One region of the Pseudoalteromonas sp. HL-AS2 genome, then DNA from elsewhere that is predicted to be linked to it. Evidence: predicted binding sites of a transcription regulator. Region 1 holds the regulator's gene; each other region holds the start of a gene.
What was found. Region 1 encodes MetJ, which represses methionine synthesis genes. Its sites were predicted from a motif close to TAGACGTCTAGACGTCTA; they were not measured.

Region 1 (11,296 bases):
GTAACATACGCTAACCCTACTTTGGCCGTTACGCTATCGTGCTCAATACTCAGTAAACCTGTATAACGAAGTACCGCGTTTTGTAATTTTGCATTGCGTGCATGCTCTTCAATAAAAGTGTCGAGCTTATGTTTATTAGCTAAAAAGTCATCCCAGCTACCTAGTGCTAGCTCATCGGGCATTAACGGCGCTAAGGCAATGTCGTTAAGGTCTAATTCAACCCCTAACTCTCGCGCTAAAATAAGTAGCTTACGCTGCATATCTCGCCCCGATAAATCTTCGCGCGGATCGGGTTCAGTAAAACCCATTTGTTGCGCTTCAAGTAATAACTCAGAAAATGCAGTTGCGCCATTATACATACTACATAACCACGATAACGTACCCGAAAAAACACCTTCTATACGTGTTATTTTATCGCCACTGTTTTGTAAATCTGCAAGGGCAAAATTAATTGGTAAACCGGCACCCACACTAGCGTTATAGCGCCAATATAAATTGCGCTGCGCAATATTGTGCTGCAACGCTTTATACCAAGGAGTTGGCGCGGTACCAGCATACTTATTAGCACTAATTAAATGACAATCAAGCGCAACAAAATCTGGGTATAACTGACTAAATTGCTCGCTGGCGGTTATATCTATAACCACTTTATGCTCGTAATCAAGCTGGCCAATAGCGGTTAATAAATCTTGGCTGCTATAGTCAACAGCCTCTAACTGCCATTGGTTCTTCCAGTGCTGTACATTTATGCCGCTGGGATTAAATAGCAGTTTTTGCGAACGTGCTAATCCCACTAACTTAATATTAAAGTCGGTTGATAAACGTGCTAGCTGCGCCGATAGTTGGCTAACAAATACATCCCCTACGTTACCAAGCCCTGCCACTATTAAGGCAATTTCTTGGCCTTTAGTGATCAGTTTATCGTGCAGCACATTAAGCACATCACTATCAATAAGCTGATCCGTCAGTAGCAATACATAACCACTATCTTGATGCACAAAGCGAGGTTCAATATTATGCAAATTGAGCAACTCGCGTGCCTGAGTACTCAATAAGTTTATATCTTGCTCAGGAGCAACTAGCGCGCAACCATGTAGGTTAGACTCGCTAATATTGGCTCTTCCTGCAAAGTAACTAACTACTTGATGGGTCGCTACTGCCGGTACTATTAGGTAAGTTTCACCCGCGCTACTAAAATGATGCAAACTATGTTGAATAAGCTGGCTAACCTGAGTTACCTCACCCTCAACTAGCCCTTCAACACTAAGTAAATCTATATTTTCTAATGTAGTAATAAAGCGTTTTTGTTTTACACAGCCCTCTTTCACTACATTTGTTGAGCTTGCTTGCACGTCAAAACTACTGCGCACCGCAAGCTTTATATCGGTATTTTTAAGTGGCGATAATGTTTTAGCGTGTAAAACGGGGTTACCTAATCTTGCCAATAAGTTAGCTTGCGCTCTACATACCTTAGCGTATTTAATGGCCTTGTTAACTTTACGTGGGTCGGTACTAAATATCCCTTGTGTATCGGTCCAAATATATACTTGTTTAGCATTGCAATAACTTGCCAATAAGGTTGCACTGTAATCACTACCATTGCGACCAAGAGTGACCGTATCGCCTTGGGTATTAGCCGCAATAAACCCTGTTACCACGTTAATTTTGTGCTGGCTAATAAGCTCACTACACTGCTGTGTATTTTGGCTATGCAATAATTGTCCATCACTTAGCGTAAACAAGCCTCTTGCGTCTTGCATGCATGCAGCAACATTAAGTTGCTGTAAATACGCAGCGAGCAAACGAGCTGACCACAACTCACCATGGGCGAGTAGCGCCGCTTCTTGCAACTGCTCAGTACTCGCTAATTTAGCAACTAAACTTAGCTCTTCATTTAGAGTGGTTAAAGCGCTGCGCTTTAAATCGCCCTGCAGTAGCTGCGTTATTAAATCACTTTGATGATTGTTTAATTGCAATACAATATCAGCGAGCGCTTGAGTATCGTGCTGCTGATAACTTTGCCACAGTTTTACTAATGTATCTGTGGTTTTTCCTGCAGCCGATACCACTACACAATCACCGGGCTGAGCTTGCCCTAAAATTATTTTTGCAACGCTTTTATAGCGCTCGGCTGAGCTTAAACTCGAACCACCAAACTTATGAATATTATTAGTCATATTAATTACCACAACGCCGGGTGAGCAGCGCTCAATTTAACATTACTACTTGCGCTAGCACCTGCTTTACCTGCGTTATTGTGCTGACCTGGTTGCACTAAATTAAATACCCGATCAAAGTCTGCTAATAAATCTGCTACATCTTCAATACCTACCGACACACGAATAAGCGTATCGCCAACGCCAGCGGCTAAACGAGCCTCGGCTTCCATTCCTGCATGCGTCATTGTTGCTGGGTGGCATATTAAGCTCTCTACGCCACCTAAAGATTCAGCTAAGCTAAATGTTTTAAGGTTTGTTAAAAATGCAGCTGCGTCATTTACATCACCTTTAATGTCAAAACTAACCATGCCACCAAAACCAAGTTGCTGTGCTTTAGCCAATTCATGTTGTGGATGCGACTCTAGCCCCGGGTAATATACTTGGCTAACAAATTTTGAGCTTTCAAGGTACTTAGCAATAGCTAAGGCATTTTCTTGATGCTGCCGTAAGCGTACATTTAAAGTACGCAAGCCACGCAAAGTTAAGTAACTATCAAACGGTGCCCCCGTTATACCAATATTATTTGCCCACCAAGCCAGTTCTTCACCTAGTTCGTCAGTTGCAGCAATAACCGCACCGCCAACCACGTCTGAGTGGCCATTTATGTACTTAGTGGTTGAGTGCACCACAATATCAACGCCAAATTTAATCGGGTTTTGTAATGCAGGCGATAAAAAAGTGTTATCTGCGGCTACCAAAGCACCGCATTGTTTCGCAATATCGGTTACTGCTTTAATATCAGTTAAACGTAAAATAGGGTTACTAGGGGTTTCTATCCAAATTAACTTAGGTTTGATTACTAAAATTTGCTGCAAACTTTCTGGTTTAGTTAAATCTAACACTTCGAGTTTTAATAGGCCGCGCTTTTGTAATGAGGTAAATAAGCGATAGCTGCCGCCATAACAATCATGGGGGATCACTAACGTATCGTCACTATTAAGCAGCTGAGTGGCTAAATGTACGGCAGCCATTCCTGTTGCAGTAATAATGCCGCGAGCACCACCTTCGAGTTCGCTGAGTGCTTGGGCTAAAGTATCACGATTTGGATTACCACTGCGGCCATAGTCATATTGACGTTTTGTATCAAAGTCGGCAAACGAATAAGTGGTTGATAAATACAGCGGAGGCACAACCGCGCCATGGTGCTTATCAGCATCGACACCACTGCGAACTGCAATTGTCGCTTTATTTTTTTCGCTCATATTTATTACCTGCTTTATTTAGATGTTTAGACGTCTAAAACAGTAATTCATTCAACTTAAGAAGTCAAAACATTTAAACACCTAGCCATCTGTGCAACAAGTATTTGACTAATTTGTTTAAATCGATAGAATTTCACGCATATTCGCGCTATTTTTTAGTAGGGTGAGCAATTAATAATCTGAGGCAACGATACATCTTATGGCAAAATGGAATGGCGAGTATATTCACCCATACGCAGAACACGGGAAAAAATCAGAGCAAGTTAAAAAGATCACCGTTTCGATCCCGCTAAATGTATTAAAAGTACTAACCGATGAACGCACCCGTAGGCAAATTAATAACTTACGCCATGCAACTAATAGCGAGCTATTATGTGAAGCATTTTTGCATGCGTTTACTGGGCAACCGTTACCTAACGATGATGATTTACGTAAAGATAACGCCGAAAAAGTGCCTGAAGAAGTGAAAAAAATAATGCAAGAAATGGGCTTAGAAGTTCCTGTTTTAAACGAAGACTAAACAGCGGCTTTTAAACAAAAAAACCTCAGCATGGCTGAGGTTTTTTTATGGCTATAAATTACACTGAAGTAACTTAATACCGAGCAACATAATGCTGCTTATTCCATATAGTTTGCTGGCAGCTCTATTTGCGCTACGCCTGAAGCAATGGCTGCTAATGCAACTGCTTTAGCAATACGCGGCAATAAACGCGGGTCCATAGGCTTAGGAATAATATACTCTGCACCAAACGCTAGCTTATCGACACCGGCAGCTTTTAGTACTTCTGGTGGAACCGGCTCTTTGGCAATACTACGAATAGCTTCAACTGCTGCAATTTTCATTTCATCGTTAATTTCACTGGCACGCACATCAAGTGCACCACGGAAAATAAACGGAAAACACAACACGTTATTAACTTGGTTAGGGTAATCTGAGCGCCCTGTTGCCATAATTAAATCGCTACGTGCGCCGTGTGCCAATGCCGGATCAATCTCAGGGTCTGGGTTCGAACAAGCAAATACGACTGGCTTTGCTGCCATTAATTTTAAATCATCGGCCGATAATAAGTTAGGGCCCGATACACCAACAAATACGTCAGCATCTTCAATTACATCTTGTAATGTACGCTTATCGGTATTGTTAGCAAATAACTGTTTGTACTCGTTTAAATCATCACGGCGAGTGTGAATAACACCTTTACGATCAAGCATATAAATATGTTCACGCAGTGCACCACACTTAATTAATAACTCCATACAAGCAATCGCTGCAGCGCCGGCACCTAAACATACAATAACTGCATCTTCAATATCTTTGCCTTGCACTTCCAGCGCATTTATCATGCCTGCAGCCGTTACAATAGCCGTGCCGTGCTGATCATCATGAAAAACAGGAATACTACAGCGTTCAATAAGCGCCTTTTCAATTTCAAAACACTCTGGTGCTTTAATATCTTCAAGGTTAATACCGCCAAAAGTATCAGCAATATTAGCCACAGTATTTATAAAGTCTTCGGTGGTGCGGTGTTTTACTTCAATATCAATTGAGTCAATACCTGCAAAGCGTTTAAACAGCAACGACTTACCTTCCATTACCGGTTTTGACGCTAACGGGCCTAAATTTCCTAAGCCTAAAATGGCAGTACCATTGGTGATCACTGCAACCAAATTACCTTTACCTGTGTACTTATAGGCATTTGCAGGGTCAGCAGCAATTTCACGCACCGGCTCAGCTACACCGGGGCTATAAGCTAAAGCGAGATCATGAGCCGTTTCTGCAGGCTTGGTTAGCTCAATGCTGATTTTACCTGGAACGGGGTGAGAGTGATAATGTAGTGCTTGTTCACGAAAGTCCGACATAACGCGATTATATCCTGCAATTTAAGTTAAAGTGAGAGGGAGTAAAGCGACACTTAACATGCCTTAAAGTACGATACCCTTATTATTTTTAAATTCCAAGCAATATCAGGTCTATCCTGTTATATGCTAGATCTGTTAATTTTAAGCGAATTTTCAGCAACTTCGATAAAAACACCGCTACTTTTCATAAATATAAATTGTGCTAAAAGACACTTTTCAAGCTTATTTTAGTTAAAAGTATTATTCACAAAACAGGTTTTTAAAACGTAAATAAAATCAGCTAAAAGCGATTATTTATTCTGCTTTAACAACACATAGCTTCATGTTGGCTACTTTTAGAAACCGAGTTGAAAATTAAGCTATTAAAAATATAGAGAATATTAAGTCATTTGTCTGCAAAGGTTTATGCATACCGAGAATAAGAACAGGAAATAGTTATGCAAAAAGCAATAAACTTAAAACTAGCGAGGTTAGGGGGAAGTTAGAGGATTTTTAGGCATAAAAAAAGCATCCTAAGATGCTTTTTTTAACTAAATAGCAATAATTACTTTTTGCTACCAAGTGCACCGAAACGCTTGTTGAAACGATCAACACGTCCGCCAGTGTCTAAAATCTTTTGCTTACCAGTGTAAAACGGGTGACACGCAGAACAAACGTCTAGGTGAATATTTTTACACAGAGTAGAGCTAGTTTCGAATTCGTTTCCACATGAACAAGTTGCAGAAATTACTTCGTACTTAGGGTGAATACCTTCTTTCATAGAAACCTCTAGTTAAGGCCGCATCGCTCTCCAAACCCGGAGTCTGGCACCATACGTCGTTAAAACAAATTTATTGGTGGCGGATTTTATCCAACAACCATCAAGCACACAAGCATTAATTAGTATTTTTGCTAAAAAAATAACCATTTTGAGTAAACAAGGTTATTTGGTAGTAGGTTTTTAGCTGTATTTTTAGTACATTAGGGCCAAGTATTAGCACGCCCTCCCCCATTATTTTTTTAACAGTTGAGTTACTATGTATTTTGTTGAAGTTGCTATAAAAGTTCCACTACCGCGCACCTTTGATTATAAAGTAGATAGCCAGCTTGGTGAAGCTTCTGCGCCATTAAAACCCGGAATGCGGGTGTTAGTACCCTTTGGTAATCAACGTAAAGTAGCCGTGGTTTTAGCGCTTAAAACAACAACCGAAGTGCCTGAAAACAAAATAAAGGCAATTTTTGAAATTATCGACGATACGCCAATTTTATCTGCAGAGCACATAGAGTTACTGCGCTTTACTGCCCGTTATTATTGCTACCCGCTGGGTGAAACCATTCATATTGCATTGCCAAGCGCACTACGCCAAGGCGAATCGCCTGATAAAACCAGCATTAATATGGTAGCCCTAACGGAAAAAGGCGCGCTGCTGCCGTCATTAAAAGCTAAGACTCAACTTAATTTACTAAAGCAGCTATCGCAATCAGGCAAGTCGTCATTAACCGAGTTAAAAGCTTTGGGCTTTAGTAAAAAAACCATTGATAGCTTAATAGATAAGGCACTCATAACACAGTCAATTGAGCATGATAACCACTGGCAAAGTGTAGCCCCAACAGTGGGTAGCAAACCAACACTTAACAAAGAGCAAGCGGTTGCCTGCACCACAATTAATCAAAGCAGCGGTTTTAGCAGCTTTTTATTAGAAGGTGTAACCGGTAGCGGCAAAACAGAAGTGTACTTACAATGTTTAGAAGAAGTACTAAAGCGCGGCGAACAAGCACTAGTATTAGTGCCCGAAATAGGCTTAACCCCGCAAACCGTTAACCGCTTTCGCCGCCGCTTTCCCGACACCCCCATTATGCTTTGGCATTCAGCTTTAACCGATAATGAACGTTTACAAACCTGGCGTTTTTGCGAAAAAGCCAGCTGCGCCATAGTAATAGGCACACGTTCGAGTATTTTTCTGCCATTTTTAAAGCTCGGCATGATAGTGGTTGATGAAGAACATGACTCGTCTTTTAAACAGCAAGACACGCTGCGCTACCATGCCCGTGATTTAGCTGCGTATCGTGCATATCAGCATAAAATTCCGCTTATATTAGGCAGTGCAACACCGGCACTCGAAACCCTGCACAAAGCAATTAATAATAAATACCAACTACTGAGCCTTACTGAGCGCGCGCAAACCGCTACCGATAACCAATTTAAATTACTCGATATGAAAGGTCAGCCCGACCAAGCAGGCATTGCCCATGCCAGCCTTGCTACCATGCGCCAACATTTAAAACGTGGCAAACAAGTGATGGTGTTTTTAAATCGTCGTGGATTTTCGCCCACGTTAATTTGCCATGAATGTGGTTGGTTAAGCGAATGCAAGCGTTGCAGCACCAGCGCCACTTTTCATAAAGCTATTGGGCAAATGATTTGCCATCACTGTGGCGATCAATATCATGTTCCACACCAATGCCCCGACTGCGGTAGCACGCAAATTTTTCCTAATGGTAAAGGCACTGAGCAAATCGAAGAGTTTTTATCGAGTGAATTTCCACAAACCCCTGTTACACGTATCGACCGCGACTCTACTCGTCGTAAAGGCAGCCTTGAAAAAGCACTGGATGAAATAAACCTAGGCGGCGCGCGCATTTTAGTGGGCACGCAAATGTTGGCTAAAGGGCATCACTTTGCCGATGTAAGTTTAGTGGTTATTTTAGACGTAGACAGCGGCTTATACTCCTGTGATTTTAGAGCAACTGAGCATTTAGCCCAACTTGTTACGCAAGTGGCCGGGCGTGCTGGGCGCTCAGGTGAGGCAGGCCAAGTGTTATTGCAAACACATTTTCCTGAGCACCCACTATTACAAGATTTGGTTAATAATGGTTATCAGGATTTTGCTCGCTTTGCACTGCGTGAACGTGAAGATGCAGACCTACCACCAATCACGAATATGGCCATTGTTCGCGCCCAAGGACACAATATAAAACAAGTCGTCGATTTTTTGACAGATTTGGTTCCAGTAAGCGGGGTAACTGGTATACAATTGCTCGGTCCAATACCTGCTCCTCTTGAAAAAGTAGCAGGTATGTATCGTTTTCAATTACACATTCAAGCGCAAGATCGCCGCGTATTGCACCAATATCTTGCGCAAATGGTTGATTATCTAAGCACTAGCAAACTTGCACAAAAAGTACGCTGGAGCCTAGACGTAGACCCTATAGACATGATTTAGGTTAAGGCCAAAATAAAGCTATGGCACAGCACGATTACATTAACAAAAAACCAGCAAACCGCAAAAAAGCGAAATCAGCGCCCGCTAAAAAACCCTTTCCAATACTGTTAGTTTTAATTGTTACTTTATTGGTGGCAGGTTTTGCTTATGGCTTATGGTTTATTAAAAATAACGCCGATCCTGAGCTAGTTGAAAAACAAGCTAACCCTGTACCTACAACTCCTGTAGAAGTTGTTGTACCACGTACGCCTGCGTTTATTAAAGAAATTAGAAACCACGAAATTCAGGTTGAAGTAAAAGAACTTGAACAAAAAGGCCCTTACGTTATGCAGTGCGGCTCATTTAGAACCTACCCACAGGCTGAATCGTTAAAAGCTAAAATAGCCTTTGCAGGGCTTATTTCTGAAATAAAAGAGACCACAGGCAGCAGTGGCATTTGGTATAAAGTACGCTTAGGCCCTTATAAAACCAAGCGCCAAGCTGAGAGCGATAAAAATAAACTTAAACGTGTAAAAATAGTCGGCTGCGGAATTTGGGGCTGGACTTGAAAATAAACCATTCACCCATATAACCTCTTCATAATCGTTTTTTACGAGCTGCCCCTGCAGCTCGATGATGAGGAATAATATGACTACTATCGTAAGTGTACGTCGCGGCAACAATGTTGTAATTGGCGGCGACGGCCAAGTTTCGCTTGGTAATACAGTAATGAAGGGCAATGCCCGTAAAGTTCGACGCCTCTATAATGGCAAAGTAATTGCTGGCTTTGCCGGCGGTACTGCTGATGCCTTCACCCTTTTCGAACGCTTTGAAAGCAAACTAGAAATGCACCAAGGTAACCTCACTAAAGCCGCGGTTGAAATGGCCAAAGACTGGCGCAGCGATCGCGCTTTGCGCAAGCTCGAAGCGCTGCTTGCTGTAGCCGACGAAACTGCCTCTTTAATCATTACCGGTAATGGTGATGTAGTACAGCCAGAAAATGACTTAATTGCCATTGGCAGTGGCGGTAACTTTGCCCAATCGGCAGCAACTGCTTTACTGGAAAATACCGATTTAAGTGCTCGCGAAATAGTAGAAAAAAGCCTAACCATTGCAGGCAATATCTGCGTATTCACTAACGACTTTCAAACTATCGAAGAATTGTAATAGGAACCGCTATGTCTGCTATGACCCCAAGAGAAATTGTTCACGAGCTAGATCAGCACATTATTGGTCAAGCAAAGGCTAAAAAAGCCGTTGCTATTGCACTGCGTAACCGCTGGCGCCGGATGCAGTTAAGTGATGATTTACGTAATGAAGTAACGCCTAAAAATATTTTAATGATTGGCCCAACGGGTGTTGGTAAAACCGAAATTGCGCGTCGTTTAGCTAAACTTGCTAACGCGCCATTTATTAAAGTAGAAGCAACTAAATTCACCGAAATTGGTTATGTTGGTAAGGAAGTAGAAACCATCATCCGCGATTTAGTCGATGTTGCGATTAAAATGACGCGTGAGCAACAAACTAAAAAGTTTAAGCATCGCGCTGAAGAAGCAGCCGAAGAGCGTATTTTAGACGCGCTTTTACCACCAGCTAAAGATCAATATGGCGAAAGCCAACGCGATGACAGCTCTTCAACTCGTCAAACGTTTCGTAAAAAGCTACGTGAAGGTCAATTAGATGACAAAGAAATCGAAATTGATTTAGCTCAAGCACAACCAAACGTAGAAATTATGGCCCCTCCTGGTATGGAAGATATGACCAACCAGTTGCAAAGCATGTTTCAAAACATGGGTGGCGATAAGCGCACTAAACGTAAGCTAAAAATTAAAGAAGCCTTTAAACTATTAAGCGAAGAAGAAGCCGCTAAGCTAGTTAACCCTGAGGAGCTAAAAGAGCAGGCTATTTTTGCAGTTGAGCAAAATGGTATTGTGTTTATTGATGAAATAGACAAAATTTGTAAACGAGGTGACTCATCAGGTCCAGACGTTAGCCGTGAAGGCGTACAGCGCGATTTACTACCATTAATTGAAGGTTGTACGGTTAGCACTAAGCATGGCATGGTTAAAACTGATCATATGCTATTTATTGCCTCAGGCGCATTTCAAATGGCTAAGCCATCAGACATGATCCCTGAGCTACAAGGTCGTCTTCCTATTCGTGTAGAACTTGAAGCACTTACTGCTAATGACTTTAAACGTATTTTAACAGAGCCGCATGCATCGCTTACCGAGCAGCAGCGTGAACTGCTTAAAACTGAGCAAGTAACTATTGAATTTAGTGATGATGCAATTGAGCGCATTGCTAAAGCTGCTTGGCAAGTTAACGAAAAAACCGAAAACATCGGTGCTCGTCGCTTACATACGGTAATGGAAAAACTAATGGAAGAAATTTCATATGACGCTTCAGAGCAAGCCGGAACATCACTGGTGGTTGACGCCGCTTATGTTGAAAAACACTTAGGTGCGCTGGTTGAAGATGAAGACTTAAGCCGCTATATTCTTTAATTAAAATTAGCTGCATAAACAGTTATACTAAAAGCCTCCGCACTGGGGGCTTTTTAATGAGATAAAAATGAAACACGTAACAAAAGTACATTACCACAGCGTTAGCAAAAATTTAGATGTTTACTTTGATGATGACAGCCAAGCCGTATTTAGTTGTGAATTTTTACGTGTGCACTCCCCTTCTGCAGAAGTGCAAGGGCATGGCTCAGGGCCAATGAAATTAGTATTCAATAAACAGTCTGTTGGTATTAAAAACATAGCTCATGTTGGTCATTACGCACTGCGTATAGATTTTGACGATGGCCACAATAGCGGGCTATTTAGCT
Region 2 (11,296 bases), 1.1 Mb from region 1:
TTCTTTATCTATTTGATAACCAAAGCTACCTGCCAGCGGATAAAGTGCTTGTTTAATATCTTTATAGCTTGTTGATTGTGAGCCACCTTGCGCCAGCATAGCTGCAGTTAATGCGCCAAGGCCTTTTTTACCTTGCGGGTCAGCAGCAGCCCCGGTATTGAATAAAAAGTTAACGTCGATTAATGGCGAGCTGTTAGTTTTATCTAGCACTTTAAATGCAGCAGCCTGAGGTGCTTGCTCCAGTTTTGCAACCAGTGCGTTTAAATCAACCTCTTGCTCAAAATTTGGCGCTTTATCAAGTGCCGACATAGTCACGGTAGTGCGTGCATTATCAACAAAATACTTGTTAGCAATTGCTTTAATATCTTCAGCTGTTATTTCATCTGAGGTTTTATATAGCTGGTTTATTACCCTAGGGTCACGCTCAAAATGCATATAGCTTGCAAGGGTTGCAGCAATTGCTTGCGACGAATCTAAACCATTTATAAAGCTGTATTTAAGGTTAGATTTTAAGTCGCTGAGTTTTTGGCTATCTACTAACTCAGTACGCGCTTGAGCGTAGGTACGATTGATTGCATCGCGTACTTTGGCTAAATCGTCTGCTTTTTCTACTTTTACAAATACATGCAGTAAACCCGGATCTTTGGTTTCTGGGTTATAGCTAAACATTTGGCTGGCAATTTGTTTATCTACCACTAGCTCTTGGTATAAATCTGAGTTGTTTGAAAAATAAAGCTGCGAGAGTAAATCAAGCGCAGCTCTGTCTTTTTTAGCCGGCTCCCACGCAGTGCCTTTATACGATACTAATAACCAATGCCCTGGTAAGCCTGGGTTTTGTTGATGACTATATTTTGGCGCTTGCTGTGTTGGCTCTGCTTTAATGTCGGCAACATAGTCACCCTTTTTCCACGCCCCCCAGTGTTTTTTAACCATAGCCATAGTGGCTTTTGGGTCTACATCACCCACAATTACAAGTGATACATATTCGGGCTTATAAAATTTGGCAAAAAATTCTTTACCATAAGCCATTTGATCAGGCATGGCTTCTATGTCTTTAAAAAAGCCCATAGTGGTGTGTTTATAAGTGTGTTGCTCAAAGGCCTCTTCGCGTACTGCGCTAAGTAATTTACGCACTGGGCTGGCATTATTTTTTAAGTACTCGCCTTTTACCGTTTGCGCTTCGGTTCTAAATTGCTCTTCGGTATAGGTTAAATTTTGAAAAATATCAGCTTCAAGTTCAAGTACTTTATCAAGATGCTGCTTTGAAAAGTTTAAATGATAGTTAGTGTAATCGTTGGTGGTGTAAGCGCGGTTATCAACGCCAGAATTTTTTAAAATACTTGAATACACAGCCTCAGGAAATTTTTCAGAGCCTTTAAACATCATGTGTTCAAAAAAATGCGCAAAGCCCGTTTTGCCCGCTTGCGTTTCATTACGTGATCCTACCGATACAGGAATTTGCAACGAGACTACATCAGGGTAATCGGTTTTAACCACCATAACGCGCAAGCCATTTTCAAGCTCTTCTAGTAAGTAGTCTTGTGAAAAAACGCCCTCGCCCGTAGTGTTTGTTTGTTGTTGTGTTACTGCTTGGCTCGTTTGATTTTGTTCAATAGCGCAACCCGACAGTGCCAGCGATACCGCTAAACTGGTTGCTAAAAATTTAAATTTCATTGTTTTTCCTTTTATAGCAATCAATTTTAATCGCTAAACGTTGAGCTAGTTTAATAAAAAGTACCATCTGATTATGCCGCAAAGCCGCCAATAATAAGAGCCTAAAGCGTTGTTATTATGTAAACAACTGTATCAAATTTACTAATTGGTAACGAGCTTGTATGAATAAACCTCACTACGATTGAAAAACTTTCATTAAATAAAGCTATCTAGCCATCTAAATGGCTGCTATATTAATTCCATCGTAACAAACTAAGCTGGAATGAGGATTATGGCTTTATCACTTCAAGAGAAAATAGAAGATAGCAATCAAGGCGTATACCTTATTGGTACTACGCCGCCAAAAATTGGTACCGATAAAGCGCAACTAAAAACCATTGCAGAAAAGCTATTGGGTCGCCTACACGAAATTGAATACGACGGCGTAATAATTTACGACATTCAAGACGAAAGCAGCCGTACTAATCAAGCGCGTCCGTTTCCATTTAGGCAAACTGTCGATCCACGTGAATACAGCAACCTATTACGTGGCTTATCGCACCTTGATGTAATTACCTATAAAAGTGTGGCGCAACGCAGTGCGAACGAGTTTAAAGATTGGCTAAGTGAAACTAAAAACGACTACGATTTAAAAAATATTGTTTTAGTAGGTAGCCCATCATCGATAGGCGATATAAAACTAAGCCTACCAGATGCGTATAAAACGCTGGCAGAGCAATCTGATGACTTCTTTTTAGGCGGCGTTACTATTGCAGAGCGTCATTCTAATAAACGTAATGAACACGAGCGCCTAATAGAAAAAACCGCTCAAGGCTGTAAGTTCTTTATTTCGCAAGCGGTTTACGACGCACAAGCAACAATAGAGTTAATAACTAGCTATGCACGTAGTTGTAAAGCACAAGGGCTTGAGCCTAAGCGCCTTATTTTAACTTTTACTCCGTGCGGCGGCGAAAAAACCTTAGAGTTTATGCAATGGTTGGGGATCTCAGTGCCAGAGGCCACTAAATGGCGCATGCTTGATGCGAACAATACGCTGAGTGAATCGGTACGTATTTGCCGCGAAAATCTCGATTTAATACTTAAAAGCTGTGCGCATTTAAACGTGCCGCTGGGCTTAAATATAGAAAGCTTAACTAACCGTAAAGAAGAAATTGACGCATCAATTAACTTATACCGCTTATTAAAAGCCACCATGGAATTAAATCTAGCTGAAAAGTTAATAGCTTAAGGGCTAAGCATTTAATACAAAACCTGATTAATTAGTTACACTCTTTGGCAAGCCTTATAGCTTGCCTTTTTTTATTTTAAATTTGAGAAGTAACGTATTTAGTTAAAGGTAAGGGGGAATTAGCAGTTATGTGCTAAATGCATTTTGCGCTTTATTATCAATGTTAACTATGTTTACTTTTGTTGCTGGCCGCTTTTGTTACTAACCTTTTGCCCTGAATAGCTTTTTAACGCTGCTCCCATAGCAGCGCACATAACACCAAAAATAACTCCTTCGTTAGATATAAACCTAAAACTGGTAAAAATATCTAATAAACTTATTATTGCCAGCGATAAAACTAAACCTATGCCTGAATACAGCAACCATATTTTAGTAACTTTGTTCATAAATTAATTCCTTTTAAATGTGCTCATTAATAAAAACTTGCTTTCCCTATGCTGTAAAACGGCTTTGTGGTGGGTAATATTTCTATAAATTAATGAAGTTAATACCTAAGTATCCATACTACTTCTTTTGGGAGGGGACATTTGAAGGCTTCTTTTATTTCCCCTCCTCCTTAACTCTGATTACACTAACAATATTATCGTTTTCATTGGTACATTATTGAAAATATAGCGTTTTCTAACCTACAAATTTAACACAGTTCAATTCATCTACAACGATAGGTTTTCCATTTTTTATAAAAAAGCCTCCATAGCAAGGCTTTCCTTCTTTCGCAAAGTAATGCGAGATGCCACGGTAAATTAAAATCGTCGGGTGTCTCTTAGAAACATTAATCAGCATATTTGATGCTTCTATATAGGGCAAATCAAGAAAACCTATTGTATCAGGCATACTTCTAGGATCTTTATTACCCCAAATAAACTGCTCCTCATTAATTTCGTCTAATTTAGGAACAGACATAACAGTCCAATCTAAATCCCTTTTACCTTCTGGCTCATCATAATTATAAAAAAGAGTAACTCTATCTAGTATGAAATTGGACGTTTTGATTTCAACTTTCTCAATAGGAGCGCCATTATGTCCCTTGTTAAAACTACTCTTGATGTACTCATCTGACATATCTTTGAAAAAACTAGATAGTGCTTTTTCAGTACATTTTAAATCGTCACACTTAGGGTCTTTATTGAAAAAGTATGTATAGGTTAGAGGGTGACGTTTCATATCTTTTGATACTAAAAAGCTCATAGCAGAAAACCCGAGTTGCCCCCAATTTGTGAAATTCCCAGGTGAGACCCAGGCACCTGATTCAGCTAGTACAGCGGCAGAGCTAACTAACCCACTTCCAAAAACAACATTTGTAGTAGTATCAAGCTGCGCGACAAGCTCTTTCGAATATTCATTATTTGGTAAGTCTTTAGTACTTTTTTCAAGTAGCTTCTTGATTTCATTATTTGATTGTATTTTAGTTTCCAGGAGTAATTGACCGCCTGCAGATAATGTTAACGGTTGATCCGAAGTTGAACTACAACCAGCTAAAGTACTTAAAAATAATAAATATAATACCTTTTTAAATCTCATTTATTGCCTCATGTTAATAATATTGGAATTAAAATTTTATCTGTTTGCTACTTTGTTTGAATACGCTTATTCGTAACATCAAGTTTTAGGTGTATTTAATTCGTTTACTAAAAAACTCATAATTAAGCTTAAGTTCTCTTACTTAATTCAATGTTATCATTATGTAAAATAATTTCAAATTACTTATGCGTGTTAAGTATTTAGAACAATATTGCAGCTAAAAATATGATGAGGGATTTCATTCTAAAATTGAATAAATAGATGGTATCTTTATAAAGTTAAAGATAATTATAGAAGGCTAAAGTTCACAGTTAAATGATTATGCCGTGTCTCACTCCGTTTTGAAGAGATTTACTCTTTGGATCAACCTGATCAATCCATACTACGGCGCTTAATTTAACGCCGTGGTACTTTTTCTCTTACAGGCCGCTGATAGCTAGACTAAAAAACTGTTATTTGCGTCTTCTACTTGGCTCTCTTTGTCCTGTAATGCGTTTTTTATCGCGGTCTTTTCGTGATTTATTGGTGTTTTTGCGGTTATCTTTTGGCTTTTTGTTTGGATCTGGCTCGTAGCCTGCTAGCCACTGTGGCGTTAAGCGGGTATCTAACAGTACTTCTATTTCTTCAAGTAACCATTGCTCGTCAATACTTACTAGCGACATTGCAAGCCCTTGCTCACCAGCGCGACCTGTACGGCCAATGCGATGTACGTAGTCTTCGGCTATGTATGGCAGTTCAAAGTTAATTACAAATCTAAGTGTTGGAATATCTAAGCCACGTGCGGCTACATCGGTAGCAACTAATACACGGGTAATGCCTTCTTTAAAGTTTTGTAGTGCGCGGTCGCGTGCGCCTTGTGATTTATCACCATGGATTGACTCGGTTTTTAAACCGTCTTTACACATTTCTTTAGCCAGTTGGTCGGCCATTTGTTTGGTGCGAGTAAAAATAAGCACTTGGCGCCAATTTTTCATGCCGATCATGTGCGATACCAGCTCGCGCTTGCGATCCTCGTCTACTGAGTAAATTACTTGCTCAACCTCAACTGCTGCTGAGTTGCGTTTATCAACTTCAACTAATTCTGGGTTTTTAAGTAGTTTTTTACTAAGCGCAAATACGCTGTCATCAAAAGTCGCCGAAAATAACAAAGTTTGGCGATCGCCTGGAATATGGCGCAATATACGTTTAATTTCGTCAATAAATCCCATATCAAGCATACGATCGGCTTCATCAAACACCAGTGAGTCAACACTTGAAAGCACCACACTGCCTTTAACAATATGATCGAGTAAGCGCCCTGGGGTGGCTACTATTACTTGCGCATCTTTTAGGGCTTTTATTTGTGGGCCTATGCTTGCGCCGCCATACGCTAATGCCCCTTTAATATTGGTGCCTTGGGCATATTTTTCAAAGCTGGCAAATACTTGCTGAGCAAGTTCGCGAGTTGGCGTTAAAATTACCACGCGAGCAACACCTGGCTCATCTTTTTTAGGGGTGTTTAAAAGTTTGTGTAGCAGTGGTAGTACAAACGCTGCGGTTTTACCTGTGCCAGTTTGTGCACTGCCCATTACATCACTGCCCGCTAAAATAGGCGGGATGGTTTTAATCTGAATTGCGGTAGGTTGAGTGTAATTATTTTGCTCAATCGCAGTTAATAACAACGGGTCGAGATTAAGTGATGAGAACGTAGTGGCAGACATAGGCTTAGCTTTAAAATGACAAAGAGCGCTATTGTACTCATATTCACTCATGCCGTAAATTAGAGTGCTTGAGAAAACTATTTAATCGTATTTATCTGCTTTTATTTGTGCCAATAAAAAAGGCGCTAAATAGCACCTTTTAAAATTCATCTCGTTTTTAAGCTGGTTTTAAATTTGCTTTGCGCTCGTTGTAAAAAGCAATCAAATCATCAACCGTAGCTTGGCAGTACTCGCGAATACCCGATACCACCATGTGCTTTTCACCAAAACCCACTTTTTTACCGTTTTCTAGCAAATTAAAGCGCAAAGTAATTTTGCCGCGTTTACCTGCGTATTCAAAACTAGGCTCTGCAAATTCAAGTGTCGGTGCACTAATTTCAACAGTATCAAGATTTATAATCATCGATTCGTAAATAATCATCGGGCGTGCAGGGTTAATCATTACCTCTTGCTTACCCATGAGCGGAATAATCACGTGCGGAAACGCCGCGCCTGAAAACTCAACATAATTTTTAATTAAGCTATTAGTAAGTGCTGGGCATTTGCTGGTTTTACCTTCGCGTTTTACCTTTAAAATTACTTTATCGCCGTTTGTTACATCAAATTCATCGGCCTCTGCAGGGAAGCTAAGTTTGGTATTTTCGTCAACCATACCCGCAAAAGTAAACTCCATGCGTTCACTAATACCGTAACGATCTAATACTAATGAAAAAAGTAAGTCTCCTGGAGCACAAAATTTCTTCGCATCTTTATCGTGAAGTGGGTTGTAATCATCAGCAATACACTTGGCGAAACGACAGCCTTGCTCACGAGAGATCGAAACATAATCAGCATGTTGCTGATAAAAAGGACTTAACATAGGGTGTTCACTACTTAAACGGCTTATAACCTGGCTATACTAACAGAAAAAATAAAATGAGAGGTCGAATCTGTTAGATTAGTTACTAAATAAAACAGAGTAATAAAAAAATAATGACTTTTTATTTATTAGCATTATCGATTATATGTGTTTTTCCGTACTGTAAAGTATCAATAATACGGCAACCACTTTGGCACTACTTAATGGCTTTAAGTGTTATATGTGCGTATTTTGAGGGTTATATAAATTTATATGGACTGCTCAGTACTGGGCTTTACGTTGCTTTATATCACTTTGTGCTATATACAAAGCAAACAATAATACGCGCTATTTTAAGCACTGTGTTTATAGTTTCCTCATTGGCATTAGCGCTTCATTGGGTGCCTGGTTTTAACAACCTTCCTATTGCTATAAACGAGCATATTACCAGCGATGCAATTGCTTTTACCCTTTATGCTAATTTTGATAAAGCTATGGCTGGCCTCTTTCTTTGTGCTTACTTTTATTCAAATATAAAGCCTTTAAAAGCAGAGTCTAAAAAGACGACTTCATTAATTAACCCCCCTATTTTAATAATTATTACTACCATTTTAGCCGCACTTACTGCAGCTTTAATGCTTGGGCTGGTAAGCTTTAACCCTAAGGTTCCTGACTTCTGGTTAGCATTTATTGCTATAAACCTTTTATTTACCTGTGTTGCTGAGGAAGCTTTATTTAGAGGCTTATTACAAACCAAGCTTAGCCAAATTATTACGCCTACCCGCTTGGCAATATTTGCGCCTGTAATTACTGCAGGTATTTTTGCTTTGGCACATTTTGCTGGGGGAGTTAGCTATGTATTAGTTTCATTTATTGCAGGTTTGGGATATGGCTATGTTTTTTATAAAACGCAGCGTTTAGAGTGGGCTATTTTATGCCATTGGTTAGTAAATATTTGTCATTTCTTTTTGTTTACTTATCCTATGCTAAGTAAAACCGAGTGCATATAAAGTCATTTACAAATACTAACAATTTACTCAGTAGTAAACATTGCCCACATTCGATTTTGTTAGTAATTTACTACTTCAAACAATAAATTAAAGGACTAATTAATATGCTACGTTTTATGGCAATAATAACTGCACTGGCTACTTTAAGTGGTTGCTCAAACATGACTTTTCATACTGATATAGACAACGACGTTTTATCTCAAGAAATTGGTACCTACGTTAATAAAAGAGATTTGCAGCAGTTTTACAGCGACCAAGAAGCACACGAAAGTGGCGCTACATTTTTAGGCCGAATAGCAGGTGAAAGCTGTGATGGCGATGGTATGGGTAACAATAATGTAAGCTATAACCGTTCTAAATCAAATGCTATTGATTTACTTAAAGCTGATGCCATGCGCAGAGGCGCAAATGCTTTTACTATTAACTCTTGTAGCGAAACCTCTGTATCGTATTGCGACCTATCTGTTTTATGTACCGGACAGGCCTACGACTATTAATAAATCATATATTAAGTGCAAAGCTCAGTAGCACACGCTTTCCAGACTCGATTTTAGATACGCTGTGTTCGTACTTATCGGGCCTAAATAAATACACCCTATTAAACCAGTTAATAATACATTTAGCGCATTTAAACACCCCACCGCTTTTAGGTTTTACTAATACAAAGTTGAGTTTGTAATAGCGCCCTTGCTGCACCGGATCAATGTGGTTCATTACGCTGTGATTAGTTGGGTAAGTAACAAGGTTTATCGAAAATGTATTACTGCTAAAAATGGCTTTGTTTTTAACGGTTGCAATCATACGGCCTCCTATGAGTTTATATGCCGCATTGTAGCATTTAGTAAATTATGAATGCTTAGACTAAACAATATCAAAATACGATGTCATATAACTAAACAACCTGAAACAAAAAAGCCGAACTTATTTACTAAGCTCGGCTTTTAAAAATGCATTATTTAGCAATTATGCACTTGGGTATTCGCGGTAGGCACGTTCGATATTTTTAGCCTGCTTTTTAGAAATACCTAAATGCGCCAATGCTACACGTAAACGAGCACGCGATAGGTCAGATCCTAATATTTCCATAGCATCAAGCACAGAGGTAGATGACGTTTTACCCGTAATTGCCACAAAAATCGGCTCTAAAAAGTCTTTAATTTTAAGCTCGTGGAACGTTGCTACTTCTTTTGCAATGGCAAAAATAGCTGGTTTATCAAAGCTACGTAGGCCTTCTAGCTGCCATACAAAAAATTGTAGTGCTTGGCGAATTACGTCTTCATCGGCTTTGCCCGCTGTTAATAGCGCAGGATCATAAGTAGGTATACCGCCTACAAAGTGCCCTGCTAAGTCAACTAAGTCCGACAATGTGTTAATACGTGCTTTGGCTTCTGGTAATACTTTAGCTAGCATTTCGCCATTAAACTTCCAATCAACAAAGCGCTGAATTAACTGCTCGTCAGTTAGGTTTTCGCGGATCCACATGCCGTTTAACCAGCTAAGTTTATCTACGTCGAATACTGGGCCACCTAGTGATACGCGCTTCATATCAAAGTTTTCAATCATTTCGTTAAGAGTGAATTTTTCACGCTCATCTGGCATTGACCAACCCATGCGGCCTAAATAGTTAAGCACGGCTTCTGGCAGGTAACCCATTTCTTTATAGTAGTTAATAGAGGTTGGATTTTTACGCTTAGACAGTTTTGACTTATCTGGGTTACGCAGTAGCGGTAAATGCCCAAGTACTGGCGCTTCCCAACCAAAATCTTCGTAAAGTTTTAATAGTTTAGGCGCTGAGTTAATCCACTCTTCGCCACGGAAAATATGGCTAATTTGCATATGGTGATCGTCAACTACGTTCGCTAAAAAGTAAGTTGGGAAGCCATCAGCTTTTAATAGCACTTGCATATCGACGTTTTCCCACGGGATCTCAATTTCGTCGCGTAGGTAGTCGTTAAATTTAAAAGTGCCTTCGCTAGGGATTTTCATACGTATAACGTAAGGTTTACCCGCTGCTAGGTTTGCTTTAATTTCGTCGTCTGTGTGGTTTAAGCCACGGCCGTCGTATTTAGGGCGTAGACCTTCTGCCATTTGCTCTTCGCGCATTTTATCCAGCTCTTCGCTTGTTGCAAAACAGTAAAATGCTTTGCCGTCGTCAACGAGTTGGTGTGCGTATTTTTTGTATAAATCGCTACGCTCAGACTGGCGGTACGGGCCAAACTCACCGCCCACATCTGGGCCATGATCCCACTCGAGTCCTAACCAACGCAAACTATCCATAATTGCTTGCTCTGACTCGGCAGTGCTACGTACTTGGTCGGTATCTTCAATGCGAAGTACAAATTCACCACCTTGCTGTTTAGCAAAACAGTAATTAAATAAGGCGATATAAGCGGTGCCAAGATGCGGGTCGCCAGTTGGCGACGGGGCAACACGGGTGCGAATTGTCATGGTAATGTCTCTTTTAATAAGTGAGATGGTAAAGTTATTTATGCTGCTACTTTGTTTATATAAGCAATAATATCGTTTGATTCGTATAGCCAAGTTACTTGGCCATTTTGCTCGATGCGCAGACAAGGCACTTTAACTTTTCCGCCTTGTTCTAGCAGTTCTTGACGATATTGCTCATTACTTTTTGCATCACGCGTTTCTATTTTAAGGCCCTCGCGCTTAATAGCACGGCGCACTTTTACACAAAACGGGCATGCTTTAAATTGATAAAGCTTAAATTGTGCGGTTTGCTGATCAAGCTGCTGTTGCACTTCTGGAGCACGTTTTTTACTACGTGGCGTAAATACAAAATTAAAGAATAAAATTATACTTCCTAATAACCAACGAACTAATTTCATTAACTGCACTCTATTTACAACAAATTTAAGGTGCCAGATTTTAACACAAAAATAGCAGCAAAAAAGCTCAAATATACTCAGCCAGTATATTTGAGCTTTGTAAGCTCAACCTCGGGTCAGGTTAATTATTTAGCTACTAAAATGGGAGCTTATTTATTCAGCTATACTGCTTTTTATTACAGTAAAATTAAGTCATCGCGATGCAGTACTTCTGCCCCGCCATCGTAATCAAGTAATTCACCTATTTGCTTAGAGTGCGCGCCTTTAATTTTATTAACTTCGCTGCTGCTAAAGCGGGTTAACCCACGAGCAATAAGTTGTTTGTCGCTATTTATTACACTTATTAGATCGCCGCGCTCAAATGCCCCCAACGCATTGGTCACGCCTTTAGCAAGTAAGCTTGCACCTTTAGTTTGCAGCGCGGTTATTGCACCTGCATCAATAACAATTTGCCCGCTACTTTTAGGTCCAGCGAGTAA
Region 3 (11,296 bases), 1.1 Mb from region 1:
GAAATAACATGAAAAAGTTAGTTATAGCTGCAGCAATTGTAGCTGCCGGTGTTGGTGGCGTAAGTTATGCAAATCACGTAGCCACTAAAGAAGTACGTGCAGAAATAGATAAGCAACTAGCACTAGTGAGCGAGCAAACCGGCGCTACATTTAAGTATGCAGACTTATCGGCTAGTGTTATTTCCAATAGTGTAGAAATTAGCAATATGGAAGTCATTAGTTCTGAAGGCGATAATGTTGCCAGTATTCAAAGCATTGAAGTGACAGGCTACGAAACCGATAAAATTTCACCACACACTACATTTGATGTAAAAAGCTTTCAATTTAATAAAGACTTTGTGGCTAAATTACCAGCCGATACAAATACTATGTTAGCGTCGGCCAGTTACGATTTACATTCATCACTTGATTACGATGAAAAATCGGGCGACAGCGATGTGGTAGTTAAGTTAGATGCAAAAGACATTGTTAGCTTTAATATGAATATGGGTCTGGCAAACACACAAGCACTTATGGATGCATCGCTTGCGATCAGTAAAGCGCAGCAAGCAGCGGGCAGCGAACCTTTAACTTATGAGCAAGAATTACAGCAGCAAACGCTAATAATGCAAGCTATGAGTAAGTTAGAGCCGCGCAGTGTTAACTTTGAACTTAATAACCAAGGCGAGCTTAAAGCATTGCTAGAAAGCGAGCTTATTAAGCAAGGTATGAGTGTTGAGCAAATGCAAATGATGGTTGAGCAGCAGCTACAGCAAGCGCCAGTAACTGAAGAAATTGCAGAAGCGATTAGCGGCTTTGTTAAAGGCTTAAATTCATTTAGCGTGTCGGCAAAACTACCAGAAGGCAAAACTATGATGGAAGTTAACCAACAAATAATGATGCTAATAGGCCAGCCTGAAAAGCTTGTAGAGTACATTAATCTAGAAGTTAAAGGCGACTAAAAGTAGCTATAGCAATCGCGATATCAGTTAAAAATGATAGCACGATACACATAATTAAAGCGTGAGTTTAACTCGCGCTTTTTTATGCGTAAATTTTGCGTTTAGACTAGGTGTTAACTCTCAAAATTAACAATTAGTTTACCAGTACTCATTTTATCGTTAGTATTCATTACTACAAAAACTGTTATTTATCATATTAAATAGCCATTAAGGCTCAAACTAATTACTTAAAGTTGAATGGGGTTACAGATGGGAAAAGGTCGATTAGAAGCTTTTAGTGATGGTGTGTTGGCAATTATTATTACCATTATGGTATTGGAGCTAAAAATACCTGAAGGCGCAGGAATTGAAGCACTTGTGCCTATGCTCCCTAACTTTTTTAGCTATGTTTTAAGTTTTGTATACGTAGGGATTTACTGGAATAACCATCATCATTTATTACACGCTGCTGGCAGTGTTTCGGGTGGGGTATTGTGGTCAAATTTAAATTTACTTTTTTGGTTATCATTATTCCCGTTTTCGACCAGTTGGATGGGAGGTAATCACTTTGAGCCACTACCTACCGCGACTTATGGTGCCGTGCTGTTTATGGCGGCGATTGCGTATAATATTTTACAACGCAGCATAATGGCGACAGATGGCTGCAGCTCTGTATTACGCAAAGCAATCGGTGCAGACTGGAAAGGCAAAGTGTCTATGGCGCTCTACTTATCGGCAGTAGGCGTAGCATTTGTAGCGCCATGGTTAGCACAAGTAATATATGTGGCAGTGGCGCTGTTATGGTTAGTACCAGATAAAAGAATAGAGCAGGCCGTTAATCAAAATTAAATTTATTACTCTTTTAATTAGTTTTACCGCTAAGTAGGGCAATAAAAAAGCCGCGTTTGTTATAAAGCAAACGCGGCTTAAAATTTTCTAGAGCTTAAATTAGTTAATGCAGAATACGTGCTCTTATCGTGCCTTCAACAGCGCTTAGCTCTTTAAGGGCAACTTCTGAGTGGTCGGTATCTACATCAATAACTACATAACCAATTGACTCATCTGTTTGTAGGTACTGCGCGGCAATGTTAATACCGTGCTGTGCAAACGCTTGGTTTATTTGTGTTAATACGCCAGGACGGTTGTGATGTACATGCAGTAAGCGACTACGATTAGCAAGCTCTGGTAGTGAAACCTCAGGGAAGTTAACAGCAGTAATAGTTGAGCCGTTATCTGAGTATTTAGCTAGTTTTCCAGCTACTTCAATACCAATGTTTTCTTGTGCTTCTTGAGTTGAACCACCAATGTGCGGCGTTAAAATAACATTGTCAAAATTACGCAGTGGCGATACAAACTCTTCATCGTTAGATTTAGGCTCAACCGGGAACACATCGATTGCTGCGCCGCTGAGTTTTTTGTCGGTAAGCGCTTCTGCCAATGCATCAATATCAACTACAGTACCGCGAGACGCATTAATTAAAATAGCGCCTTGTTTCATAACCGCAAGTTCGGCAGTGCCAATAAGGTTCTTAGTTTGTGGGGTTTCAGGTACATGTAAAGTAATAATATCAGAGCGTTGTAATAGCTGAGTTAAATTATGTACTTGCTTAGCGTTGCCAAGTGATAACTTATCTTCAATATCGTAAAACTCAACATGCATACCAATATTTTCGGCCATAATACCTAACTGGGTACCAATGTGGCCATAGCCAATAATACCCAATGTTTTACCACGCGCTTCAAACGAGCCGTTTGCGGTTTTTAACCAGCCGCCACGATGTGCAGCAGCATTACGCTGTGGAATACCGCGTAATAGCAACAGTATTTCACCAAGTACAAGCTCTGCAACCGAGCGGGTGTTAGAAAATGGTGCGTTAAATACAGCAATACCACGTTCGCGCGCCGCATTTAAGTCAACCTGGTTGGTGCCAATACAAAAACAGCCAACCGCAACGAGCTTTTCAGCTGCTTCTAACACAGCTTGGTTAATATGAGTACGAGAACGAAGCCCCACAAAGTGTACGTCTTTAATACGTTCTTTTAGCTCGTCCTCAGGTAAGGATGTTTTAACATAGTCGATGTTGCTATAACCGTTACGTTTTAGCGTTTCAACAGCGCTTTGGTGAACACCTTCAAGCAAAAGAATTTTAATTTTGTCTTTTGCCAACGATACCTTACTCATAACCTCATCCTATTTAATTTGTGGCCCATTTTTAGTGCCGATAATCACTTTATCAGCGCCACGCTCTGCGAATAGGCCGTTGGTAACTACGCCAACAATTTGATTAATTTGTGTTTCAAGTTGTTTAGCTTGGGTAATTTTTAAATTATGTACATCTAAAATAACGTTACCGTTATCGGTAACTACACCTTGGCGATACACAGGATCACCGCCAAGTTTTAATAATTCGCGTGCTACGTAACTGCGTGCCATGGGTATAACTTCAACCGGCAGTGGAAAACCACCCAAGGTTGCTACTAATTTGGTGTCATCTACAATGCACACAAATTGTTTAGCTACCGCTGCTACTATTTTTTCACGAGTAAGGGCTGCACCGCCGCCTTTAATCATTTCGTTATGGGCGTTAATTTCATCAGCGCCGTCAACGTATACATCTAAAACATCAACGTCATTAAGTTCAAATACTTCAATGCCTAGCGCTTTTAAACGAGCTGTTGAGGCTTCTGAACTAGAAACTGCACCTTTAATGGTGTCTTTTATTGAGCCTAGTGCATCAATAAAGTGATTAACCGTTGAGCCTGTACCTACGCCTACAATAGTGTTCTCTTTTACAAACTCTAACGCTGCCCAAGCAGCTGCTTTTTTTAATTCGTCTTGTGTCATTGTTTTATGCTCATTTATGTCAAAAATTTCTGCTGGTATACAAAGTAACGCTTTACCAACAGTAGGTTTTATTTGGGGTGATAATTGTTTTAAGTGGCACATCCCATGATTCTATGGGTAAGGCTGTTACTTTTTGGCATTCATGTGCTAAACCAATAAGTTGCGGCTTTTGCCAGTGTTGCTGGTGTAGCCGCGCCAATGTCCGATCGTAAAACCCACCCCCCATTCCTAAGCGATTACCTTGGTTATCAAATGCCACTAATGGCATAAGTAGGTAATCAAGCTCTGGTAACGGGCATATTTGAGTACAATTGAGCTTAGGTTCCAAGATACCATAGCGGTTTGCCTTCATGGGTGAGTTTTTTTCATAACGCTGAAATAGTAAATTAGCCCCGTTAAAGGGGTGGATTACAGGTAGGTAAAGGGTGTGCCCTTTATCCCACAACTCATTAATTAACAATGAGGTATCTAACTCGCCGTCGTTACTAAAATAAATGGCAATATGCTCTTTTTTAGTGTTTTTTTTGCCATTCAAGTATTGAATAAAATTCACTTTTAGCGATTGGGCGGCAATTAATTGTTGGTTACTTGATAAATTATTACGCAGTTCGCGGACAGATGCTCTTATTGTTGCACGTTTATTGCTCACTTTAGGATTTCACCCCGTAATTAAAAAGAGAATAAGTTAGGGACGGTTAAATATATTGCTAATAAAATAAGCAAAGTAACCACAGTTGCTATGAGTGAATATAACAACACATTACTGCGTTTTTGCAGTGGTGTGAGCAACTCATCATCAAGCATAAGATCATCGTCTTGCCACTCTATGTGTTCATCGGTAATTGCTGTGGCTTCAACCTCGGGTAGGCGCTGTTCAAGCTCGTCTAGTTTTTCTTCAAGGCGAATTAAGCTACTGGTAATGTAATCAAGCGCATCAAAAATTCTGTCATCGCGCTGGCTACTCGTTGCACTTGCCAGTTGAGTATTTTGATTAGGGTTGGTAACAGCCTGCAGCTTACTTTTAATACCTAAGCTGGCAAGTAGTTTGGCTTGCTTTAGGGCTTTGTCTTTATTGCTTGGCACAAATAGCGGTTTACCATTAAAAAAAAGCGACACTTTTTCATTTGATGTTTTTAATTTAGTAGCAAGCATGGCAGTAACAGCTTTGCTGTCAACGCCCTCAGCGAGTCCTACAAAGGTAACACGAAAGTTGTCGGCCATTTTTAATTCCCTAAGCTTTTATAGTAAAACGAGTATATACCGAAAGTGCAAAACAATTCGAGAGTGATTTATGTTTCACGGCTTGAATAATAAGCTTTAGATATAAAAACGACCCTTAAAAGGGCCGTTTATATTTTTAATAGTATGTTGGCTTAAAGACCAGCAGCAGCGCGAAGTGCTTCTGCTTTATCAGTACGCTCCCAAGGGAACTCTTCACGACCAAAGTGGCCGTAAGCCGCTGTTGGAAGGTAGATAGGGCGCTCTAAATCAAGCATTTTAATTAAACCGTAAGGGCGCAAGTCAAAGTGCTCACGAATAAGCTCAATTAAACGGCTTTCTTCTAGCTTGCTGGTACCAAAGGTTTCTACGCTTATAGACGTAGGCTCTGCAATACCAATAGCGTACGATACTTGTAGCTCACACTTATCAGCAAGGCCAGCAGCAACAATGTTTTTAGCAACATAACGTGCAGCATAGGCAGCACTACGGTCAACTTTTGATGGATCTTTACCAGAGAAAGCACCGCCACCGTGACGAGCCATGCCGCCGTAGGTATCTACAATGATTTTACGACCGGTTAAGCCACAATCGCCCATTGGTCCGCCAATAACAAAGCGACCTGTTGGGTTAATAAAAAACTTAGTCGCGCTAGTAATTAGCTCAGCAGGAAGTACCGGCTTGATGATAGTTTCCATCACCGCTTCGATTAAATCTTTTTGTGAAATATCTTCGCTGTGCTGCGTAGAAAGTACAACAGCATCAATACCTACTGGCTTGCCGTTTTCGTATGCAAACGTAACTTGTGATTTTGCATCTGGGCGTAACCAGTTAAGCTCGCCGCTTTTACGAACCTGTGCTTGGCGCTGCACTAAACGGTGTGAGTAGGTGATAGGAGCAGGCATTAGTACTTCAGTTTCGTTACATGCGTAACCAAACATTAAGCCTTGATCGCCAGCGCCTTGCTCTTCTGGGCTAGTACGGTCAACACCTTGGTTAATGTCAGGAGACTGTTTACCAATAGTGTTTAAAATTGCACATGAATCTGCATCAAAACCCATATCTGAATTAGTGTAGCCAATGTCGCGAATTGTTTTACGTGTAATTTCTTCGATATCAACCCATGCGCTAGTAGTGATTTCACCACCAACCATAACCATACCGGTTTTTACGTAAGTTTCACACGCAACTCGGGCATGAGAATCTTGCTCAAGGATAGCATCAAGTACCGCATCAGAGATTTGATCGGCGATTTTATCCGGATGACCTTCAGAAACAGATTCAGAAGTAAATAAATGTTTTGCCATTGTATTTCTGCTCACAAATATTGCGCTTCACAAACGTCGGTATTAGCGCTTAAAAATTAAGGGGCGTATTTTATCGAAAACAAAACACCTTGCATAGTGTTTTTACGCCTAGACGTCTAAATAAAATATTTAATAACTTTTCGGTCTCAAAAAATATTCATAATGACCTATTATTATGGGTTTTTAATTGCACACCGCCCCTACAATAAGTAAGAATGGACTATACACTAGTCGCCAAGTTATACGGCGGCATAATCGAATACATAAATACCCGCGCAAAAATATATTAAGGTAGGAGAATTCATGCCATCTCGCAAAGAACTTGCAAATGCTATTCGTGTCTTGTCAATGGACGCAGTACAAAAGGCCAAATCTGGTCATCCTGGAGCCCCTATGGGCATGGCAGATATCGCAGAAGTATTATGGCGCGATTATCTAAAACATAACCCAACAAACCCAGAGTGGGCTGACCGAGATCGCTTTATATTATCGAACGGCCACGGTTCAATGCTTATTTATTCTTTATTACATTTAACGGGTTATGATTTACCGTTAGACGAAATTAAAAACTTCCGTCAAATGCATTCAAAAACACCTGGTCACCCAGAGTACGGTTATGCACCAGGAATCGAAACTACTACGGGCCCGTTAGGTCAAGGGATCACTAACGCAGTAGGTATGGCAATTGCCGAAAAAGCGCTAGCTGCACAGTTTAACCGTGAAGGTCACGATATTGTTGATCACTTTACCTATGCATTTATGGGCGACGGCTGCTTAATGGAAGGTATTTCTCATGAAGCTGGTTCACTTGCAGGCACATTAGGTCTGGGTAAACTTGTTGCATTTTGGGATGACAACGGCATTTCAATCGATGGCGAAGTAGAAGGTTGGTTTACCGATGATACGCCAGCTCGCTTTAAAGCGTACGGTTGGCATGTAATTAGCGGTGTTGATGGCCACGACAGCGATGCTATAAGTGCTGCAATCGCAGAAGCTAAAAGTGTTACCGATAAGCCATCACTAATTTGTTGTAAAACAATTATTGGTTACGGCTCACCTAATAAATCTGGTAGCCACGATTGTCACGGTGCACCACTAGGTGAGGACGAAATTAAAGCGTCTCGCGAATTTTTAGGTTGGACTGGCGATGCATTCGAAATCCCTGCAGACATTTATGCACAATGGGATAGCAAAGAAAAAGGTCAACAGCTTGAATCAAGCTGGGATGAAAAATTTGCAGCATACGCAAAAGCATACCCAGAGCTAGCGTCAGAATACAAGCGTCGTATTAACAACGAACTGCCAGGCGATTGGGCTGAAAAATCTCAAGCATACATTGAAGAGCTGCAAGCAAATCCAGCAAACCCAGCGTCTCGTAAAGCGTCGCAAAATGCATTAAATGCATTTGGTCCGTTATTACCAGAATTTATGGGTGGCTCAGCCGATTTAGCAGGCTCAAACCTAACAATTTGGGATGGTTCTAAAGGTTTAACGGCAGATGATGCAAGCGGTAACTACATTTATTACGGTGTACGTGAGTTTGGTATGTCGGCAATTATGAATGGTATTGCGCTGCATAAAGGCTTTATTCCTTACGGTGCTACGTTCTTAATGTTTGTTGAATATGCAAAAAATGCCGTACGTATGGCTGCATTAATGAAGCAACCAAGCATTTTTGTATACACGCACGATTCAATTGGTTTAGGTGAAGATGGTCCAACTCACCAACCAGTAGAGCAAATTGCAAGCATGCGTTTAACGCCTAACTTATACAACTGGCGTCCATGTGACCAAGTGGAGTCGGCAATTGCATGGCAACAAGCTATTGAGCGTAAAGACGGTCCTACATCACTAATCTTTACTCGCCAAGGTTTAGAGCAACAAGCACGTAACGCACAGCAACTGAGCGACGTTAAAAAGGGTGGTTACATCCTTAGCTGCGACGGCAATCCAGAGCTTATTTTCATTGCAACGGGTTCTGAAGTGCAACTAGCACAAGATTCTGCAAGCGAACTACGCAAGCAAGGTAAAAAGGTACGTGTTGTATCTATGCCGTGTACTGATGCTTTTGAAACGCAAAGCGCAGCATACAAAGAAAGTGTATTGCCAGCATCTGTTTCACGCCGCGTAGCAGTAGAAGCAGGTATTGCTGATTACTGGTACAAGTACGTTGGCCTAAATGGCGCAGTAGTAGGTATGACTACCTTTGGTGAGTCAGCACCTGCTGGTGAGCTGTTTGAGCACTTTGGCTTTACTGTTGAGAACATAGTAAATAAAGCAAACGAACTTTTTTAATCGCCTTTGATTAAATAAAGTAAGTAATTGAAAAACCCGCATATGTTGCGGGTTTTTTTATGCCCGAATATGAAACAACTTCACTCAAAGCAATGCTGCTTTCCTTGCAAGAAAGTAAGCTATCAGGCAAGGTAGTGCGATAAAATTTATAAATAAAAATCTTAAATTATTAGCAGGAGCTAAATATGTCAAAGTTCGAAAATGTTAGTGTAATTAAAAAAGCCAATGTGTATTTTGATGGCAAAGTGTCAAGCCGAACCGTTTTATTAGGCAGTGGTGAAGCAAAAACATTAGGCTTTATGCAACCAGGTGAGTTTGTGTTCGACACTAACCAAAAAGAATGTATGGAATTATTAGCAGGGCAGTGGGATATTTTATTGCCAGGTGAAAGCGAGTGGAAAACATTTAATGCGGGCGAATCATTTAATGTTGATGCAAACGTAAGCTTTAAGGTAAAAGTAAGCGATTTTGCTGATTATTGCTGTTCATACACAGATTAATAGCACAAATACAACGCGGTTAGTATGTTATTTAACCGCTTAAAGAGCCCGTATAATGCGGGCTTTTGCATGTTTAATGCTCAGTGAGTGATCTAAATCAGCTTTACTAACAAATATTTGCTTAAATAGTTACATTTCTCCTTGTGTTAATTCATATTGCCCCCAATACTAACTATGAAGTAACACATAAAAGGATATAAAATGAAAATTAATCTTACAGGTCACCATGTTGACGTTACTGATTCAATTAGAGAACACGTAAACGAAAAGTTTTCAAAAATAGCGAATCACTTTCCATCTTTGATCGCGCTCGACATTATTCTTTCTAAAGTTCACAACAAGCTTCAAGCGGAAATTAGCACTATTTACGAAGGTGCACGTATATCGGTTAAGGGCGAAAACGAAGTGCTGTATCCAGCAATTAGTAGTGCCGCAAAAAAACTAGATACGTCACTAAAACATCGCAAAGGGCAAATTAAAGCTAATTTGCATGAAAAACCAGAAATAACAACCCCAGAAATTGCACACGAAATCATCCAAGAGATGGATCTTCGTTAACGTTTTTAGAGTTTAGGCCCTAACTTTTAGGGCCTAAAACCATTATTTATTAGCTTCGTTTTACCCCCTCATTTATTAATACTTTTCAGCTTTCATTTTGCGTTAAAACTCTGTAATTTATTCATTATTATAAATAAACAGTAAGTACACACATGCGCTCTGTAGTATCAAATTGGCAAACTCGCTTAAATGCATTGGGGCCGGGAATTCTAATGGCAACCGCTGCAATTGGTGGTTCACATTTAGTGGCATCAACCCAAGCGGGAGCCATATTTGGCTGGCAATTATTTTGGCTTATTTTAGTAGTAAACGTTTTAAAGTACCCATTTTTTCGCTTTGGCATGGAGTACACACTCGCTACCAAAAATAGCCTAGTAGAGGGTTATAAAAGCAAAGGGCCATTTTATTTTTACAGCTTCATTGTCCTAAATGTTGTTGCCGCTATCGTTAATACCGCAGGCGTATTATTACTCACCGCAAGCTTGTTGCATTACGCACTACCTATCACAATAGAAATAACACTGCTGTGTTGGATTTTACTTGGCGTGTGCTTAACCATACTTTTGCTAGGGCACTTTAAAGCGCTAGATAACGTGGCAAAAGGCATTATGGGGCTACTTACATTAGCAACATTAATAGCACTTGCTATTGCCTTTAGTAATGGCCCAATGGCACCTGCTGACTATGTAGGCCCTTCACCGTATGAGTTAGCCATGCTTAGCTTTATGGTGGCACTAATGGGTTGGATGCCCGCCCCCATTGAAATATCCGCACTTAGCTCACTGTGGTTAAAAGAAAAACAAACACAACAAACAATATCTAAACGCGAAGGCTTATTCGACTTTAACGTGGGTTACTGGTTAACAGCAGGTTTAGCGCTGGTATTTTTTAGCTTAGGTGTATTAGTGCAATACGGGCAAAGCAGTAATATAGAACTCGGTGGGGTCGCTTTTGCCAAACAGCTTATTGATATGTACGCACTTACCATTGGTGAGTGGGCAAGGCCGCTAGTATCAGCCATCGCTTTTTTATGTATGTTTGGCACCACATTAACGGTACTTGATGGTTATGCGCGTACTTTAAACGAATCGCATAAATTACTTGGTTTTAAGCAATCAAAACACAGCTTAAATACATGGCTAATACTGCAAGCACTTGCTGGTATGGCGGTTATTTTATTTTTTGAATCAGCCTTAGGCCCTATGCTTACCTTTGCCATGACACTGTCATTTGTAACCACTCCTATATTTGCATGGCTAAACTTTAGCCTAGTGCGCTCCGAGCCCAGCATTAAACACGGCGTACTACTTAAAAGTTTAAGCTGGATAGGGCTACTGTACTTAGTCGGTTTTTCTGTGGCATTTGTAGTGTGGATGATGATGTGATTTTAGATATGAGGAGCAAGCAAGGTTGGAAGGTTCATAGTTAAACGAGCTATGTGAACTTTTCAGTTACAGATATTGTGAAGTTCACTTGATGCAGATAAACACGTTGTTTGTAAGTAGATAGTCAACAGCGAATTACTGACAGTAAATAATTATGATGTTTAAAGTCAAAAATTACCGTTTTGACAGCCGTCGCCACAAAATCTTGAGTACAGTGCTAAATAAAAAGTAACAAGCGACGGCGATTAGCAGTAATTAATGCAAGTAT

Region 2: the regulator MetJ is predicted to act here: its motif matches at 1,885-1,902, upstream of RB215_RS03340 (methylenetetrahydrofolate reductase).
Region 3: the regulator MetJ is predicted to act here: its motif matches at 6,392-6,409, upstream of metK (methionine adenosyltransferase).

What each region holds. Positions count from the first base shown of each region.
Region 1 covers NZ_CP133571.1:2,834,080-2,845,375, forward strand. Annotated here, with positions in the region: gene RB215_RS13205 (bifunctional aspartate kinase/homoserine dehydrogenase II) at 1-2,177, opposite strand, end outside; gene metB (cystathionine gamma-synthase) at 2,183-3,421, opposite strand; gene metJ (met regulon transcriptional regulator MetJ) at 3,621-3,941, shown strand; gene RB215_RS13220 (malic enzyme-like NAD(P)-binding protein) at 4,040-5,281, opposite strand; gene rpmE (50S ribosomal protein L31) at 5,826-6,041, opposite strand; gene priA (primosomal protein N') at 6,298-8,484, shown strand; gene RB215_RS13235 (SPOR domain-containing protein) at 8,505-9,032, shown strand; gene hslV (ATP-dependent protease subunit HslV) at 9,112-9,630, shown strand; gene hslU (HslU--HslV peptidase ATPase subunit) at 9,642-10,970, shown strand; gene RB215_RS13250 (gamma-butyrobetaine hydroxylase-like domain-containing protein) at 11,038-11,296, shown strand, end outside.
Region 2 covers NZ_CP133571.1:690,517-701,812, reverse strand. Annotated here, with positions in the region: gene RB215_RS03345 (insulinase family protein) at 1-1,674, opposite strand, end outside; gene RB215_RS03340 (methylenetetrahydrofolate reductase) at 1,946-2,902, shown strand; gene RB215_RS03335 (hypothetical protein) at 3,076-3,288, opposite strand; gene RB215_RS03330 (hypothetical protein) at 3,524-4,423, opposite strand; gene RB215_RS03325 (DEAD/DEAH box helicase) at 4,876-6,123, opposite strand; gene RB215_RS03320 (DUF3581 domain-containing protein) at 6,281-6,982, opposite strand; gene RB215_RS03315 (CPBP family intramembrane glutamic endopeptidase) at 7,186-7,971, shown strand; gene RB215_RS03310 (hypothetical protein) at 8,076-8,468, shown strand; gene RB215_RS03305 (hypothetical protein) at 8,473-8,772, opposite strand; gene gltX (glutamate--tRNA ligase) at 8,935-10,419, opposite strand; gene RB215_RS03295 (glutaredoxin domain-containing protein) at 10,458-10,817, opposite strand; gene proB (glutamate 5-kinase) at 10,994-11,296, opposite strand, start outside.
Region 3 covers NZ_CP133571.1:728,428-739,723, forward strand. Annotated here, with positions in the region: gene RB215_RS03450 (hypothetical protein) at 9-941, shown strand; gene RB215_RS03455 (TMEM175 family protein) at 1,191-1,769, shown strand; gene serA (phosphoglycerate dehydrogenase) at 1,873-3,102, opposite strand; gene rpiA (ribose-5-phosphate isomerase RpiA) at 3,112-3,765, opposite strand; gene RB215_RS03470 (5-formyltetrahydrofolate cyclo-ligase) at 3,818-4,414, opposite strand; gene RB215_RS03475 (hypothetical protein) at 4,435-4,986, opposite strand; gene metK (methionine adenosyltransferase) at 5,139-6,290, opposite strand; gene tkt (transketolase) at 6,594-8,585, shown strand; gene RB215_RS03490 (pyrimidine/purine nucleoside phosphorylase) at 8,771-9,085, shown strand; gene hpf (ribosome hibernation-promoting factor, HPF/YfiA family) at 9,287-9,643, shown strand; gene RB215_RS03500 (NRAMP family divalent metal transporter) at 9,856-11,028, shown strand.